3 regions of the Streptomyces cyclosori genome follow, and region 3 is predicted to be linked to each of the others. Evidence: riboswitches for the same ligand, from Rfam matches in the RefSeq annotation. Region 3 holds a riboswitch; each other region holds the start of a gene.
What was found. A riboswitch is a leader RNA that binds a small molecule or an ion and turns the genes downstream of it on or off. The one in region 3 is predicted to bind cyclic di-AMP.
Positions count from the first base shown of each region.

Region 1: another riboswitch for cyclic di-AMP. It lies ahead of AB5J87_RS03935 (transglycosylase SLT domain-containing protein); the one in region 3 lies ahead of AB5J87_RS16650 (M23 family metallopeptidase).
Region 2: another riboswitch for cyclic di-AMP. It lies ahead of AB5J87_RS30480 (C40 family peptidase); the one in region 3 lies ahead of AB5J87_RS16650 (M23 family metallopeptidase).

Region 1 covers NZ_CP163520.1:886,473-892,281, reverse strand. The annotation lists gene AB5J87_RS03950 (AraC family transcriptional regulator) at 1-716, shown strand, start outside; gene AB5J87_RS03945 (carbohydrate-binding protein) at 870-1,634, shown strand; gene AB5J87_RS03940 (oxidoreductase) at 2,051-2,962, shown strand; cyclic di-AMP (ydaO/yuaA leader) riboswitch at 3,328-3,513, shown strand; gene AB5J87_RS03935 (transglycosylase SLT domain-containing protein) at 3,518-4,327, shown strand; gene AB5J87_RS03930 (TetR/AcrR family transcriptional regulator) at 4,442-5,041, shown strand; gene AB5J87_RS03925 (DUF2993 domain-containing protein) at 5,035-5,769, shown strand; gene AB5J87_RS03920 (beta-glucanase) at 5,791-5,809, opposite strand, start outside.
Region 2 covers NZ_CP163520.1:6,831,311-6,837,119, forward strand. The annotation lists gene bioB (biotin synthase BioB) at 1-669, opposite strand, end outside; gene AB5J87_RS30460 (8-amino-7-oxononanoate synthase) at 814-1,956, shown strand; gene AB5J87_RS30465 (DUF397 domain-containing protein) at 1,974-2,219, opposite strand; gene AB5J87_RS30470 (helix-turn-helix domain-containing protein) at 2,230-3,087, opposite strand; gene AB5J87_RS30475 (ATP-binding protein) at 3,331-3,762, shown strand; gene AB5J87_RS30480 (C40 family peptidase) at 3,825-4,298, opposite strand; cyclic di-AMP (ydaO/yuaA leader) riboswitch at 4,303-4,486, opposite strand; gene AB5J87_RS30485 (hypothetical protein) at 4,792-5,097, opposite strand; gene AB5J87_RS30490 (ATP-dependent Clp protease proteolytic subunit) at 5,094-5,735, opposite strand.
Region 3 covers NZ_CP163520.1:3,761,184-3,766,992, forward strand. The annotation lists gene AB5J87_RS16640 (PrsW family intramembrane metalloprotease) at 1-96, shown strand, start outside; gene AB5J87_RS16645 (aldo/keto reductase) at 157-1,101, opposite strand; gene AB5J87_RS16650 (M23 family metallopeptidase) at 1,189-2,214, opposite strand; cyclic di-AMP (ydaO/yuaA leader) riboswitch at 2,277-2,424, opposite strand; gene AB5J87_RS16655 (PP2C family protein-serine/threonine phosphatase) at 2,664-3,758, opposite strand; gene AB5J87_RS16660 (hypothetical protein) at 3,909-4,190, opposite strand; tRNA gene AB5J87_RS16665 (tRNA-Met) at 4,334-4,407, opposite strand; gene AB5J87_RS16670 (helix-turn-helix domain-containing protein) at 4,485-5,357, opposite strand.

The sequences.
Region 1 (5,809 bases), 2.9 Mb from region 3:
GGTTCGCGCTGCGCCCGCCGCACCTCGGGGTGATCGCCCCCGGCCAGGTCCACCAGTGGGATTGCGCGGACGGGCCGGATGGCTGGGTCATCCTCTTCACCGACGACTTCCTGCTCGACCACCCCGACGACCGCGCGCTGCTGCGCGGCCTCGGCCCCCGGCCCTGGCTGGCGCTGGACGAGGACGCGCACGCCTGGACGTCGTCGCTGGTGGCCGAGATGTACGAGGAGTACCGGACGGGCGCCGAGGGCTTCCACGGGGTGCTGCGGGCGCTGCTGCACGTCCTGGTGGTGCGCACCGCCCGCCTGCCCGGCCCCCGGGGCGGCGAGGAGGTGGCGCGGGCGGGCGGCGTGGCGGGCGCGTTCACGGCGCTGGTCGCCCGTACGGAGGAACTGCCCCCGTCGGTCCGGGCGTGCGCCGACCGGATCGGGGTGTCCGTGGGCTATCTGAACGAGGCGGTGAAGGAGGCCACCGGCCGCACCCCCGGCGAACTCATCCGCCAGGCCCGCACCCACGAGGCCAAACGGCTGCTCCTGCACACGGAACTGACGGTCCGACAGGTGGCCGCCCGGGTCGGCTTCGGCGACCCCGCCTACTTCTGCCGCTTCTTCCGCAGGGAGACCGGTACCAGCCCCGGCGACTTCCGGCGCGGTGGCGGAGATTTTCACCACGACCACCGCATCGTGTCCATCGCCCCGCCCACCCCGCCCGCCTAGCGTCGTAGCCGTCCCCCACACTCCACCCCCCGAGGAGCAGCCATGGACGGCGAGACCGAAGCGCCCCGGCACGAGGACACCGCGCCCGCGGGCGTCGACGGGCAGCGGCACCCCAGCCGCAAGACCGTGCTGAAGGCCGCGCTGGCCGCCGGGATGGCGGTGCCCGTCTCCCTGGTCGCGGTGCCGGCGCTGGCGCGCGGCGTCGCGGGCAGCGGCAGCGCCCCCGCACTCACCCCGCCCTGCGACGACGGCGACGACCCCACCCCGGCGCAGATCGAGGGCCCCTACTTCAAACCCAACTCGCCGCTGCGCTCCTCGCTCCTGGAGCCGGGCACCCAGGGCACCCGGCTCACCGTCACCGGATACGTCTTCGGCCGGGCCTGTCTGCCCATCTCGGGGGTGCTCCTGGACTTCTGGCAGGCGGACGACAACGGCGCGTACGACAACACCGGCTTCAAGTTCCGGGGCCACCAGTTCACCGACGCGCGCGGCGCGTTCACCCTCACCACGATCGTGCCCGGCCTCTACCCCGGGCGCACCCGGCACATCCACGTGAAGGCGCAGGCCCCGGGCCGCGGGGTGCTCACCACCCAGCTGTACTTCCCCGGCGAGCCGCGCAACAACACCGACTCGCTCTTCGACGCCCGGCTGCTGATGACCGTACGGGACGCGGGCGGCGCCAAGGAGGCGGCCTTCGACTTCGTGCTCGACGTGCCCCAGACCCCGACGCCGACCTCCTCGCCCACCACCGCGCCGCCCACCACCGCGCCGCCCGGCACCACCTGGGCGGTCGGCACCTCCTACCGCGCGGGCGACCGCGTCGACTACGGCGGCCGTTCCTACGTCTGCCTCCAGGCCCACACCGCCCAGCCCGGCTGGGAGCCGCCGAACGTACCCGCGCTGTGGCGCTCCGCCTGACCCGTCCCGGCCCGCGGTGAGGGGTGAATCACCGTCAGGCCGGGGCGTGCCGTCGCCGCTGTCGACCGTCCGGGGCCGGCAGCGGCGTCGGTGTGCCGGCGCCCGGCGAATTCCCGGCGCCAGGTCGACCGGTGCCCCAGCCGTTCAGCGGCCTCGATTGCCGGGCGGGGAACGGTGTCCGGCGCGATGCCCGCGTACGTCGTCGAATTGACCGGGCATCGGGAAAAGCGGTCCGCCCGCGACCGCGATTCGCCGCACTCCGCCGCGCCGCCATATTCTTCAGAGCCGCGCACCATCAATTCCCTTGCCGCGCCGTATTCACGGACCGCGGACGAAATGAACTCGGCCGCGGCGGCACTGTTCCGGCCGTCCCGCGCCCGGCGGATGTCCCGCAGGGCCAATGGCACACTGCGCTCATGACGACGAAGACGACACAGACGGTCGACGCGGCGGCGGCCGGTACCTGGACGCTCGGGGACCGGACCGTCAACCGCCTGGGATTCGGCGCGATGCGCCTGACCGGCAGCGCCGCCTTCGACCTCGGCAGCTCGCGCGACCGCGAGCAGTCGATCCGGGTGCTGCGGCGCGCGGTCGAGCTCGGCGTCGACCACATCGACACCGCCGCCTTCTACTTCTCGCGCCTGCGGTCCGCGAACGAGCTGATCAACCGGGCCCTGGCCCCCTACCCGGACGAGCTGACCATCGTCACCAAGGTCGGCCCGGGGCGCGACGCGAGTGGCGCCTGGCTGCCCTGGGCCACTCCCGGGCAGCTGCGCGGCCAGGTCGAGGAGAACCTGCGCCAGCTCGGCCGCGACCACCTCGACGTGGTCAATCTGCGGCTCAACGGCCCAGGGCCCCTCTCCGACCACTTCGGCGCGCTCGCCGAGCTGCGCGAGGCGGGCCTGATCCGCCACCTCGGCCTCTCCAACATCGGGCCCGAGCACCTGGCCGAGGCCCAGGCCATCGCGCCGGTGGTGTGCGTGCAGAACCGGTACGGGCTGGCCAGTCGTCCCGACCGGTCCGGGGACCTGCTGCGGATCTGCGGCGAGCAGGGCATCGCGTTCGTCCCGTTCTTCGCCATCGCCGGTGAGGGCCGCGAGGGCGGCGCGGCACCGGACGGCGCGGGCGACGACGACGCCGTCCTCGCCGTCGCCCGCGCGCACGGGGCGACGCCCGCCCAGGTCCGGCTGGCCTGGACGCTCGGGCAGGGCGGGCACGTCCTGGCGATCCCCGGCACCGGCAACCCGGACCACCTCGCCGAGAACGTGGCGGCGGGCGCCCTGCGGCTGACCGCCGACGAGATGGCGCTGCTCGACGCGGTTCGCTGACGGCCGGGCCCCACGGCCGGCCCGCCCCGACCCGATCGCACCCTCTTGTCCGAAATGGTCCGGAGCAGGGCTCTTGCTCTGCTATTACGCCAATGTGCCCGTTGGTGACAGTAAGGCGAAATAACCTTTCATTTGCTCGGCGTCGGGGCAATTGTATTTCGCGGCCCGCAAGTGAATTGGGTCACGTGGGTGAGGGCGTGCGCGGCAAGCGTACGCCCTCATTTCCGTTCCCTGGACGGCGAGTTGGGGGCGCACCGTACTGACGTCCGGAATGCCGTTCTTCCGGTGGATCTTTCTTCGGGGAACCAAGGTGAATTGACGGCCTTGTTTCGTCCGGCGGAATTCGCTTACGGTCACCTTCAAATCCGGACGGACCGCCGAATCCTGCCGCTGCCCGGATACCTCCCACACAGGAAAAGGCAGGAGCGGGGGACCCAGGTAGGCCGCCGGATCCGGATCCCGGAACGGCTCGGGGTGAAGTCGCGCCCACCGCGGCCGGGCAGCTCTCGCCCGAACCCGACAGCTCACCCCGCAGGCGCACGAGAGGAATGCGCCATGCCTGCAAAGGGTAAGCACCGCCGTCCCAAGTCCGGCTCCCTCACCCGGGGCATCGCCGCCGCGGGCACCGGCGGCGCCGCGCTCATCATTCCGGTGATGGGCGCCACCACGGCCGGTGCGGCACCGGCCGCGCACGCGGTCGCCGCCGGCACGACAGCGGCGCACACCGTCGCGGCCACGCTGCCGCTCGCCCCGGCCAAGGCCGCCCCGACGTCGTACTCCGTGGTCGCCGGTGACTCCCTTGCCAAGATCGCCGACGATCTGCGGGTGAGCGGCGGCTGGAAGCAGCTCTACCAGGACAACCGGCAGGCCATCGGCGCCGACCCGACCCTGATCCACCCCGGTCTGAAACTGTCGGTGGGCAAGGCGGCGAAGGCGCGGGGCGGCGAGGCCCGGACCGCCACCGCGGCCCGCGCCGACCGTTCGGCGCGCACCGGCACCCCGCCCCAGCAGACGACGGCCGCCGTGGCGAAGACCACCCGCTACAGCAACGACCTCGACGGCTGGATCCGCGAGTCGCTGGACGTCATGGCCCAGCACGGCATCCCCGGCTCGTACGAGGGCATCTACCGCAACATCATGCGCGAGTCCTCGGGCAACCCGCTGGCCGTCAACAACTGGGACTCCAACGCGGTGGCGGGCACGCCCTCCAAGGGCCTCCTCCAGGTCATCGACCCCACCTTCCAGGCGTTCCACGTGCCCGGCACCTCGCTGGACAGCTACGACCCGGTCGCCAACATCACCGCCGCCTGCAACTACGCGGCGAGCACCTACGGCTCGATCGACAACGTGAACGGCGCCTACTGAGCAACGGCGCCCACCGGGCCGCGGCGGCACCCGCTGCCGGACGCCGGGACAGACCACATGGTCCATGACGGACCATGTGGTCTGTTAGCGTGACCGGGACCAGGGAGGCCCGCCATGCCACGCCCCACCCGCGCCGAACTCGACGCCGAGATCGTCGAGGCCGCCGCCGCGCTCTTCACCGCGCGGGGCTATCTCGGCACGTCCGTGCAGGAGATCGCGGACCGCGTCGGATACTCCAAGACCGGTCTGCTCCACCGGTTCCCGTCCAAGGAGCGGCTGCTCGCGGCGACGCTGACCGGGCCGCTCACCGAGTTCGCCGCCCTGCGCGCCACCTGGGCCGCGCTGGCGCCCGGGCCCGAGCGGCAGCGGCGCGCCTCGGCCGACCTGGTCGAGCTGGCCCTGCGCCACCGCTCCCGGCTCGCCCTGCTCTTCAACGCCGGGCTGCCGGTGCTGCCCGGCGCGCTCGCCGGGGTGGCGGGCCTGGGCGACCTGGGGGACCACCGCACCGAGACGCTGGCCGCCTTCGCCGACCCGGCCGACCTCGCGGGCACGATCCGGGCCCAGCTCGCCGTGACCGGTCTGCTGAGCACCGTCGCCGCCCGCCAGGACGTTCCGGACGACCTGCTGCGCGCCCCGCTGCTCGACGCCTTCCGGGCCGCGTGCGGCACCGCCGCCACCCGGACGGCCGTACGGGACGGGGGCGCGGCGTGCTGAGCCCGCGCACCGCGGCCCGCCGGGCGTTGCGCGGCCGGCGCAAGTACCCCGTGATCCTGGCCCTGCTGGCCGCGGTGACCGTCGGGGGCGACCGGGCCGCGGCGGCCTGGACCGAGCACCGTACGGCCGACGCGTTCCAGCGGGCGCAGCGCCTCGCCTCCGCGCCGCACGTGCGGGTGCACGGCTTCCCCGTACTGACACAGCTGGCCGGGGGCACCCTCGACCGCGTCGACATCGAGGCCGCCGACATACCCGCGGGCCGTGACGGCGGCCGGCTGCCCGTCACCACGCTGAACGTCGAGCTCGACCGGCTGCGCCGCTCCGCCGACGCCACCGAGGCGCACGCGGACTCCGCGCGGGCCACCGCCTTCCTCTCCTACCGCGACCTCAGCGGCGCGCTCGGCTTCGACGTCGCCTACAGCGCCGACAGCACGAAGGCCGCGCCCCGCGTGGCGGCCACCACCACCCTGCCGCTGCTCGGCCGGGCCACCGCCAGCGCCCGGGTGACCGTCGCGGGCGACCGCGCCATCGCCCTGCGCGACGTACGGGTCGCCGGCGATCTGCCGAAGGGGCTGCGGTCCCTCGTCACGGGCGCGCTGGAGCGGGAGTTGAGGCTGGACGGCATCCCGGCGGGGCTGGCCCTGACCTCGGTCACCACCGACGAGAAGGGCCTCACGGCCACCTTCGCGGGCCGGGACGTCACCTTCCGCACGGACGGCCGCGCCTGAGCGGCCACCCCCGTGCGGGACTCACCGCCTGGGCGGCGGT
Region 2 (5,809 bases), 3.1 Mb from region 3:
CAGCGCGAAGACCACGTCGACCAGGTCCTCGTCGCTCTCGCCCATGCCCGCGATCAGACCGGAGCAGGCGGAGAGCCCGGCGCCGTGCGCCTTCTGCACGGTGTCCACGCGGTCGGCGTAGGTGTGGGTGGTCGTGATGTCCCCGTACGTCCCCTCGGACGTGTTGAGGTTGTGGTTGTACGCGTCGGCGCCGGCCGCGCGCAGCCGCTCGGCCTGGCCGTCCGAGAGCAGACCGAGGCAGGCGCACACCTCGACGCCCTCGTTCTGCTCCTTGATGGCCTCGATGGTCTGCGAGACCCGGTCCACGTCGCGGTCGGTCGGCCCCCGGCCGCTCGCCACCAGGCAGACCCGCTTGGCGCCGCCCGCGACACCGGCGGCGGCGGCCTTGGACGCCTCGTCCGGCTTCAGCCAGGTGTACTTGAGGATCTCGGCCTTGGAGCCGAGGCGCTGCGAGCAGTACGAGCAGTCCTCCGGGCACAGCCCCGACTTCAGGTTCACCAGGTAGTTCAGCTTCACCCGGCGCCCGAACCACTGACGGCGCACCTTGCCGGCCGCGGCCACCACGTCGAGCAGTTCCTCGTCGGAGGTCGCCAGTACGGCGAGCGCCTCTTCACGGCTCGGCAGCTCGCGCCGCAGCCCCTTGTCCACCAGCGTGTTCAGCAGGTCCATGGCGCCGATCCTTGCCCAAGACCCCGCTTCCAGCCAAGGAGGGATCGTACAACTGCGCTCCTCGAAGGTGTGTGTATTGCCACACCCTGACCTCGCCCGCGCCGGAATAGGGTCTGTGCGCTGCCTACAAAAGGGATCTCCACCATGCCCCGAGCGCCATTCGACTGGATCGACGGAGCGACCGAGCGGCGCGAGCGCGCCGGTCTCGTACGGGTGCTCCGGCCGCGCGCGGCCGACCAGGACCTGCTCGACCTGGCCGGCAACGACTACCTCGGGCTGACCCGCCACCCGGCGGTCACCGAAGGCGCGGCCGGGGCGGCCCGCCGCTGGGGCGCGGGCGCCACCGGCTCCCGTCTGGTCACCGGCACCACGGCGCTCCACACCGAGCTGGAGGAGTCCCTCGCCCGGTTCTGCGGCTTCGAGGCGGCGCTGGTCTTCTCCTCGGGGTACGCGGCGAACCTGGCGGCGCTGACCGCGCTCGGCGAGCGGGACTCGCTGATCGTGTCCGACGCGGGCAACCACGCCTCCATCGTCGACGGCTGCCGGCTCTCGCGCGCGGCCACGGCGGTGGTCCCGCACGCGGACCCGGAGGCGGTGCGCAAGGCGCTGGACGCCCACGACGGGGCGGCGCTGGTGGTGAGCGACTCGGTGTTCTCGGTGGACGGGGACGCGGCCCCGCTGGGCGCGCTCGCCGCCGCCTGCCGGGAGTTCGGCGCGGCCCTGGTGGTGGACGACGCGCACGGGCTCGGGGTGCTGGGCGAGGGCGGGCGGGGCGCGCCGCACGCGGCCGGGCTCGCGGGCGACGGCGACGTGGTCGCCACCGTGACCCTGTCGAAGTCGCTGGGCAGCCAGGGCGGGGCGGTGCTGGGCCCGGAGCGGGTGATCCGGCACCTGGTCAACGCGGCCCGTACGTTCATCTTCGACACGGGGCTCGCGCCCGCGTCGGTGGGCGGGGCGCTGGCGGCGCTGCGGCTGATCGAGGCGGAGCCGCAGCGGGCGGGCCGGGCCCGCGCGGTGGCGGCCGAGCTGTACGCGCGGCTGACGGCGGCGGGGCTGACGGCGGCGCGCCCGGACGCCGCCGTGGTCTCGGTGCGGGCGCCCTCGCCGGAGCAGGCGGTGCAGTGGGCGGCGCGGTGCCGCGGGGCGGGGCTCGCGGTGGGGTGCTTCCGTCCGCCGTCGGTGCCGGACGGGATCTCCCGGCTGCGGCTGACCGCCCGGGCGGACTTGACGGGCAGTCAGATCGACTGGGCGGTGGACACGGTCCTGCGGACCGCGCCCACCGTGTAGTCCCCCGTTGGGCGTACTCAACTCCTGCTGTCGGGCGCCTCGTTGAGCTCGACGGACAGGCCGGAAAGGAAGCTGTGCCAGGCCCGCGCTCCGAAGAGCAGCGCGGGGCCGGCGGTCCGCTTGGAGTCGCGGACGGCCAGCAGTGCGGCGTCGAGGAATGCGGCCTCGACGCAATTGTTCATTCCTGTACTACGGCTGCTGCGCCGCCATTGCGCGCCTTCCAGAGAAGTGCTGGAAGGTACATGCGCGGGGGGTGCGGGCATCATGCCTCCCTTACACGCCGTCAGCCATCCCGGCGATGAGATTCAATGAGTGCTGGAACGAAAGGGCCTGCGCCTCGACCGTATGGAACGCGGCGCTGTACGCCTCAAGGTCTTCTCTCCGTTCGAGATAGAGGCTACTCGTCAAGTGGTCGATAACCACAACGTCCAGATCAGAAATGTGCGGAAAAGAGAAGATAATGAAAGGGCCGGTGAGCCCGATATGGCCACCGCTGCTGAAAGGCAGCACCCGCAGCCGCACCTGCGGCAGCCGGGCCACTTCGGCGAGATGGCGCAACTGCCGCCGCATCACGGCCGCCCCGCCCACCGCGCGGTGCAGCGCCGCCTCGTCCACCACCGCGCTCAGCTCCAGCGGCGGATCCGCCCGCAGCACCTCCTGGCGCGCCAGCCGAACCTCCACCAGTGAGTCCACCCGCGCCGCGTCGAGATGGCCGAGAGCCGCCCGGGTGACCGCGCGCGCGTACTCGGGCGTCTGGAGCAGCCCGGGCACCACCGACGTCTCCAGGGTGCGCGCGGCCGACGCCTGGGACTCCAGGCTGATGAAGTCCCGGTACTGCGGCGGCAGCAGCCCGCGGTAGGCGTGCCACCACTGGCCGCCCCGGCCGTCGGCCGAGCCCGCGAGCGCCTCCAGGAGCGCCCGCAGCGCCGGGTCGGCGACCCCGTACACCGCGAGCAGCCGGGTCACGTCGGCGGGCCGCACCCCGCTGCGGCCGGTCTCGATCCGGCTCACCTTGGACTGGTGCCAGCCCAGTTGCCGGGCCACCTCGCCGCTGGTGAGGGCGGCGGCGCAGCGCAGCCTCCGCAGTTCCTCGCCGAGTTTGCGGCGGCGTACCGCGGGGCCGTGCCACATGAGTCTCTCCTCCCACCCGGCCGGGATTCGGGTGATGGGCAAGTGTGGCTCCCAAATACGGTCCTTCGTCGCAGAGTTCACCGCTTTGAGCGACAGATATATGCATATCTCGGTGGATCCGCGCATCGAGCGGCACGATGAGTGGCACTCTGGCGCGAAGCACAAGTCCGGGTCGTCCTCGCGTTCGTCCCGCTCGCCGCGCGACGGGCGGGCCGGCCCGGGTGGGAAAGGGACAGCGTCGCCATGGCAGACCACCACGAATCAACCGTCACTCTGCCGAGCGATCCCGCCTCGGTCTCCGCCGCCCGCAGACACGTCGCCGGAGTGCTCGTCGAGTGGGGTCTGCCGGCAGGTGGCGAAACCGCCGATACGATCCGCCTGATCGTCTCGGAGCTCGCGACCAACGCCGTGCAGCACACCCTGGGCCAGTCGCCGACGTTCACGGTGGAGCTGCGTCTGGAGCGCGACGAGCAGCTCCACATCGGGGTCACGGACAGCCATCCGCGCTGGCCGAAACGGCTTCCCGCCGCGGTCCAGCAGGACAACGGGCGGGGCATGGTGATCATTCGCTGGCTGGCCGCCGAGTGCGGCGGCCGGCTCTCGGTGACGCCCACCCCCGACGGGGGCAAGACCGTCTGGATCGAGCTGCCCTGGACGGCGCCGGTCCAGAGCTGAGCCGGGTCCTCCCGCGCGCGGGCGCCCGCGCCCGGGAGGACCCCCTGTGCCGGTCGCGCGGGTCAGCGCACGCGCCCGTACCAGACGCTCTTGGACCAGATCTTCTCCAGCTTGACCACGGAACCGGTCTTGGGGGAGTGCCAGATCTTGTTCTCGCCGGCGTAGATCCCGACGTGGTACACGTTCGAGCCGGAGTGGAAGAACACGAGGTCGCCGCGCTGGCGGGCGGACGACGAGACGTGGCGGGTGCTGTTGTACTGCTGCTGCGTGGTGCGCGGCAGCTTCTTGCCCGCCTTCTGGAACGAGTAGAGGGTGAGCCCCGAGCAGTCGAACCGGTACGGGCCGGTGGCGCCGTACTTGTAAGGCGATCCCTTCTTGGACGCGGCGACATTGAGCGCCTTCGTCGCGAGTGTCGCGGCGCTCGCCTCGCTGCTGGCGCCCGGCGCCAGCAGGGTGCCGCCGACGGCGGCGAGGGTGAGGGCGGAGACCGCGCCGACACGGGTCAGCAGGGACGGGACATGATTCTGCGCAGTCATGCGCAACCCTTCGTCAAACCGCCTGCGAAGGATGACCTGTCGGGTTCGGACTGGCGAAGATGCCCGGCCGCTCTCGCGGCTTCACCCCAAGGGCCTCCCGGTCTCCCGGTGGGCCCGCCGTGCTTGGGTCCTCCACTCCTGCCGATCCACTCAGTCGACCAGTCATCCGGGTGCGGCGGCAGGACTCGGCGTCCGCCCGGACCGCCCCGCCGCGGTGGCGGGGGCTTGTCGTCGGAAGGGATCTTGACCCAAAAGGTGTCGGATTTCCGAGCCGAAACAGTGTTTTGTGAGGCTCCTCACGACTGACCCGTTCGGGTGGACAGGGAAGTTTCGGCACTTCTGACAGGGCCTTTGACCAGCGGTGGAACGATTCATTCCGCTGGCTCGTACGCGTGCGGAGCAGTACGGGCGGTACGTCGTTCGGACGATCGGATCGTCCGAACGTGGGACACCGACTCGTACCAACGCGGGGGGCGCCCGGGCGTCCGCGCGCTCACCCTGGGCCGGGCGGCGGCATCGTCAGACGGCCCGCCCTGCGCTCCCCGTCGAGGACGCGCAGCGCCCGCGCCAGCGTCTCGGAGTGCAGCTCCGACTCGCCGCGCAGATGCATGGTCGTCAGCGCGTCCCGCAGCGCCACCGCCCGCCCGACCAGGGCCTGTGCCGCCCGCAGCGCGCCGTAGGTGTCCCGGTGCCGGGCGGGGTTGACGCGGCCCAGCTTGTCCAGCGCGTCCAGATACGCGTCGATCAGCTCGCCCTCGGCGCGGGTCAGCGCGGGCAGCGGTGGCAGTTCGGGGATCACCGGTACTGCCTCCTCGGCCCGGACAGCGGGGTCTTGCGGCTGGTCACGACGTGGTCGACCAGGCCGTAGGCGAGCGCCGCCGGGGCGTCCAGGATGGTGTCCCGCTCGATGTCGGCGCCGATCCGCTCGGTGGACTGCCCGGTGTGCCGTGCCAGCAGCTCCGTCAGCAGTGCCCGGCCGCGCTGGAGTTCCCTCGCCTGGATCTCCAGATCGGAGGGCTGGCCGCGCAGCGGCTCCTCGATCGAGGGCTGGTGGACGAGCACCCGCGCGCCGGGGAGTGCGAGCCGCTTGCCCGGCGTGCCCGCGGCCAGCAGTACCGCGGCGGCCGAGGCGGCCTGCCCGATGCACACCGTCTCCACGTCGCAGGCGACGAACCGGATCGTGTCGTAGATGGCCGTCATCGCGGTGAGCGAGCCGCCGGGGGAGTTGATGTAGAGCGAGATGTCCCGGTCCGGGTCGGCGTGCTCCAGGTGCATGAACTGGGCCATCAGATCGTTGGCGGAGGTGTCGTCGACGGGAGTACCGAGGATGACGATCCGCTCTTCGAGCAGCTTGCCGTAGGGGTCGAGGGTGCGGACCCCGGTGGAGGTGCGTTCGGAGAACTCGGGCAGGACGTGGCGGGCGGACGGGCCGTGCATGGCGGACCCCTTCTCGTACGGATGGCCCTGCTGGGCGCATCGGTCGACTGCCTCTGTAAAAAATGTACAGGACG
Region 3 (5,809 bases):
TCCGCCACCTGGGCGCCTCCCTCCCAGGCGCCCCAGGACGGCTCCCCCGATCCGCGTACGCCGTGGGGACCCCCGTACGACCCGTACCTGCGCTGACCCGCACGACGGGCGCCCGCGCCGACCCGTACGGCCCCGGACCCGCACCGACCGCGCCCGCTACGCCGACGCGGTCTTCAGCTCGCTCAGCTCGGCGTCGGTGAGCTCCAGGTCGGCGACCGCGACCAGCGCGGGCAGCTGGTCGACCGTGCGGGCCGAGGCGATCGGGGCGACCACGGTCGGCTGGGCGGCGAGCCAGGCGAGCGCGACCGTGGCGATCTCGGCGTCGCGCTCGCGCGCGATCCGGTCGAGCGCCGCCAGCACCTTCTGGCCGCGCTCGGTGGCCAGGTGCTGGCCCGCGCCCTCGGCCCGGACGCTGGCGACGCTCGCGCCCGGCCGGTACTTGCCGGTCAGGAAACCGGAGGCGAGCGCCGGGTAGGGGACGGCGGCCAGGCCCGAGCGGGCGGCGGTGTCCTGGAGGCGGCCCTCGTAGCTGCCGCGCGAGACCAGGTTGTAGCGCGGCTGGAGCGCCACGTACTTGGCGAGGCCCTCGCGGTCGGCGAAGTCCAGCGAGTCCTGGAGCCGCTCGGGGGAGATGTTGGAGGCGGCGACCGCCCGCACCTTGCCCTCCCGTACGAGCTGGTCGAGGGTGGTGACGATCTCCTCGACGGGGACGGACTCGTCGTCGAAGTGCGTGTAGTACAGGTCGATGTAGTCGGTGCCCAGGCGGCGCAGCGACTCCTCGGCGGCCGCCTTGACGGTCGGCGCGGCGAGCCCCTTGAACTTGGGGTGGGCGCCGACCTTGGTGGCGACGACGACGTCCTCGCGGTTGCCGCGCGCCGCCAGCCACTTGCCGATGATCGTCTCGGACTCACCGCCCTCGTTGCCCGGGAACCAGGACGAGTAGGTGTCGGCGGTGTCCACGAAGTTGCCGCCCGCGGCGGTGTAGGCGTCGAGGACGGCGAAGGAGGCGGTCTCGTCGGCGGACCAGCCGAAGACGTTGCCGCCGAGGGCGAGCGGGAAGACGGACAGATCGGAGGCACCGAGCGGGCGCAGTGAGGTCATAGGGGGGCAACGGGCCTGCGGGGCACGGGTATTCCGGGCACCCGAAGCCCGTCGCGGACGGCCTCGGCGACGGAAGGGGCCGCGTTGTTACGGGTTGAGCCCCTTGGACCGCAGCCAGCCCATCGGGTCGATGCCCGTGCCGCCCGGGGTGTGCACCTCCAGGTGCAGATGCGGGCCGGTCACGTTGCCGGTGGCGCCGACGCGGCCGATGGTGTCGCCGGTGGAGACCTGCTGGCCCGCGCTGACCGCGATCGAGGACTGGTGGCAGTACCAGAGCTCGGTGCCGTCCGACAGCTCGATCACCGTGCGGTAGCCGTACGAGCCGGACCAGCCGGCCGACTTGACCGTGCCGCCGTGGATCGCCTTGAGCGGGGTGCCGGTCGGGGCGGCGAAGTCGAGGCCGGTGTGGTGGCCGGAGGACCACATCGAGCCGGCCTCGCCGAACGTGGAGGTGATCGTGTACGAGCCGACCGGCAGCGAGAAGCTCTTGGCCAGCTCGGCCAGCCGCGCCTCCTCCGCCTTCTTGGCGGCAGCCTCCTCGGCGGCCTTCTTCTCGGCCGCCGCCTTCTGCTCGGCGGCGCTCGAAGCGGCCTTCGCCTCGCGCGCCGCGGACTCGGCCGCGGCCTTCTGGGCGACGGCCCGCGCCTCCGCCTCGGCGTCCGCCTGCTGGTGCTCGGCCTGCTGGAGGATGCGGGCGCGCAGGGCCTCGCCCGCGCCGGTGGCGCCCTTCTCGGCGTCGGCGCCAAAGACCCCGGCCATGGTGAGCGGGGCGGCGGCCACGGCCCGGTCGGCCCGGTCGGCCGGGGTGTCGTCGCGCTCGTCGTCCCCGGCCAGGTCGGCGATCAGGGTGCCCACGCCCGGCAGGGACTTCACGTCGGGGAGGTTGTCCGCGACGGAGTCGGGCAGGGATATGGAGACCGGGGGCTTGGTCTGGGCGCTGGCCATGCCGCCCGCGCCGACGGCCGCGATGACGCCGACGCCGAGGACGGTGGAGCTGCGGGCGAGTCCGCCGCGCTGCTTGGCGACGCGGTGCCGGCCCCGGACGGCGACCGACTCCTCGGTGGGGTTCCACTCCTCCCACACCTCGGTGTCACTGGGCGCGGTCCCGTACAGGGAGACGGGGGGAAGCGGCTGGGTGCCGAGGGCAGGCTCGTTGGACGCCACGGAGGCGCACTCCTTTCCTTCCTTCTCGCCTACCGGGTTAGCTGACGGGTTCGGAGCAGGAAGGTCTCCTACGGGCGTTCCGCGCGGACGCGGACGTGTCCGATTCACCCCAAGTTGGTGGTTCCCCGGTTCCCTTGCGGGATTCGGCGCACGCGCACGGTGCCGCCTTCTGCGACGGCTGGGACGACCGCGCTGCGTTATCGAACGTTAATAGACAGGCGGACCGGATTCCAAGCCGTTCCCGGTGATCGTTGGGGACAACTGCTGACGGTGTGTCAATTGTTATGCGCAGGGGCGCCGTTCGACTACGGTCCGTCATGACGGGTTCGCCCGGCGCCACGGGCACGGCACCACGGACACGGCGGGTCCGTCACGGCGGGTCCGTCACGGCGGGTCCGTCACGGCACCACGGGCATCGTCCGCCGCCGCTCCGGCTGCCCCACCCCCGGCCGGCCGACCGCGAGCAGCGCCATGTCGTCGCTGGCGCCCCCGCCCGTATGCCGCCGGACGTCGTCGACGAGCGCCTGGAGCACCCCGTCGGGACCGGCGAAGATCCGGCCGCGCAGCCGCTCGTACGGGTCGTAGAAGACCCCGGGCGGCTCGACGGAACGCGCCTCCGACAGCCCGTCCGTGTAGAAGAGCAGGGTCGCCCCGGCCGGGAAGGGGTACGTCTGCGCCCGGTCCGGCCACACCCCCAGCTCCGCCATCCCCAGCGGCAGCGCGGGATCGGCCGGGACCAGCGCGTCCAGCACCCCGTCGGCGTGCAGCATCAGCGGTTCGGGGTGGCCCCGGTTCACCAGCCGTACGGTGGCGGCGCCGCGCGGGACCTCGGCGAGCACGGCGGTGGTGAACCCCTCCACCGCGTCCAGGCCGCTGCGCCGGGCGCCCTCCCGCGCCAGCGCCCGCTCCAGCCGCCCGGCCACCGCCTCCAGGGTCGTCTCCTGCTCGGCGGCCTCCCGGAACGCCCCGATGACCACGGCCACCGCCTCGACCGCCTCAAGCCCCTTGCCCCGCACGTCCCCCACGACCAGCCGCACCCCGTACGGCGTGTCCTGGACGGCGAACAGGTCCCCGCCGATGAACGCGTCCGCCTGCGCCGCCTCGTACCGCGCGGCCACCTGGAGGCCGCCGATGCGGTCGGCGGGGGTGGGCAGCACCGCACGCTGGGCGGTCTCCGCGATGACCCGCGCGGAGGCCAGCCGCTCGCCGCTGCGGCGCAGGATGCGGTGGGTGAAGAGGGCGAGCACGGCGACCGTGAAGACGGTGAACAGCTCGCTGACGGCCTCACCGGTGCTCGGGATGTCGTGGTAGCGCTCGGCGATCAGCACCGCCGCCACCGCCCCGGCCCCCGCCAGGGCCGTGCCGCGCCGGCCGCAGAACGGGGCGGCGATCATCGGCGCCGCCGCGAAGAGCGCGGCCCCGGTGAGATCGGGCGGGGTGGCCAGGTCGAGGACGAGCCCGGAGGCCAGGAGCAGCCAGGGCAGCACCCGCATCAGCGCCCGGCACCGGGCGCCCTCCCGGCCACCGCCGTCTCCGAACTGCCGCACCTGTGGTCTCCTGCCCGTCCGCCGGGCCGCCGACGTCGCCCCTGACCAGGCTCCCGGGGACCGGGTCGCACGGCGAGCCCGCCTCGGCCAACCGGGTCAGCGCCGGTCCGCCCCGGTGGCGATCAGCCGCGCCCGGCACCGGCGCGGCCCGGCCCGTCCCCGTACGCAGGTGCCCCGGGCGTGCCGCCGGGCCGCCGGGTCGCCGTGCACCGACGGCACCCCGCCCTTGGCGTGCCCGGGGGCGGGCATCGCGGGGACGAGCGGTGACAGCGGCAGGCTGAGGGCGATCAGAAGCGCGCACAGGGCCAGGAAGAGCGGCACGGCGGGCACCTTCCGCCGCGCCATCGCCGCCAGGAACCCCGCCGTACGCTCACGCATGGTGCGCGAGAGACTACTGGACGTACACCTTCCGGTACGCCCGCCGCCGCTCCGCGTACACCCGGAAGGCCCCGGGGCCCCCGCGCACCCGGAAAACGCCCAGGGCCCGGCACATTTTCATGTGCCGGGCCCTGGGACTTCAGTAGCGGGGACAGGATTTGAACCTGCGACCTCTGGGTTATGAGCCCAGCGAGCTACCGAGCTGCTCCACCCCGCGTCGGTAAACACAACTCTACGCCATCCGGAGCCGTGCTCCGTACCAACCGGCGCCCGGGACCCCGTCCGTCCCGTGACTCAGCTGGTCAGCGGGGAGCTGAGCACCGGATTGCGGCTGACCAGCGAGGCGCCCGGGGTGTAGAGGAGCAGCATCATCCGGGCTCCCGGCGAGGTGACCGGCTCGGCCACGCAGGTGGTGACCCAGCCCGGGCCGTACAGCGCGTGCCGGATGGGCCGCTCGGAGCCGTCCGGGAAGGGAACCGGCGTCGCGCCCGTCTCCCGGTAGAGCGGACCGGCGACCGGATCGGCTTGGATCTCCTCCTCCAGCCGTCTCAACTCGACGTCGTTGGGCCGCATTTCCACCCCGTGCCGCAGCTGCGGCAGCACCATCGGCGCCCAGCGGTTCTCCCAGTCGGTGAGGGTGTCCTCGCGCGCCTGCGGGTCCAGGGTCATCCACCGCAGGGTGTTGGCCGGCACCTCGCCGCACGGGAAGAGCGCGGCGAACTCCCTGTTGTGGGCGAGCAGGTTCCAGGCGGCGTCGGTGATGTAGGCCATCGCGCCGTCGATCTGCTCCACGACCCGCTGCCAGACGCCCGGCACCGACATGCCCGAGTCGCGGTGCAGGGTGTACGGCGGGTACTCGCGGCGGGTCAGCCGCCACAGGAACGCCCACTCCTGCTCGTTGAGCCGGAGCACCCGCGCCACATTGGTCAGGAATTCGGCGGTGGCGTTGAGCTGCCCGTTCTCGAACCGGTTGTAGGTGCCCGGGGTGCGTTCGAGCAGCAGGTCCATCTGCTCCTGGCTGAGCCCGGCGACCCGCCGCCCCGGCCCCGCCTGCCGCGGCGGGAAGCCCGCGGACTCCGGGTGGATGGCGGCGCGACGCTCCTGCAGGAGGGTCTTCAGCGACATGCGGTCGCGGGCGGCGAGCGGCAAGACGGGACCTTCGTTCACGGGGGGACGGGGACGAACGGCTGGCGGTGGGGGGGGGGGAACTCTCGTCGGCCGGGCTGCTTTCTGCCGGGGTCCCCGCCCGCGGAACAGGGTTTCGCGGGAACGGGGGCCGAATGTTGATGGCTGGATCATTATCTGCAATTCAGCCCCCTGGAAATGGGGCGGGGTACCCCTCCACACTGGTCCGCACGAACCCCTCACGGGTTTCGTACGTGTATGCCCAGGTGGAAGCGGTTGCTTGGTGTGTTTTCGAACACCGGCCCGGCGCCCGCCCGTCCGGGACACGACGGCCGCCCCCCGTGCCGCGGGGTGACCGCCGCGGCACGTACCCCGAAGACAGCGGCCGGTGTCGACAATCGCCACACAGCGCGTCCTCGACACCGGCCGCCCGCGGCGCGCCGGAGAGCAACATTCCCCCGTCTCCGGCCAGCCCCGGCATGCGGGCCGGGGTT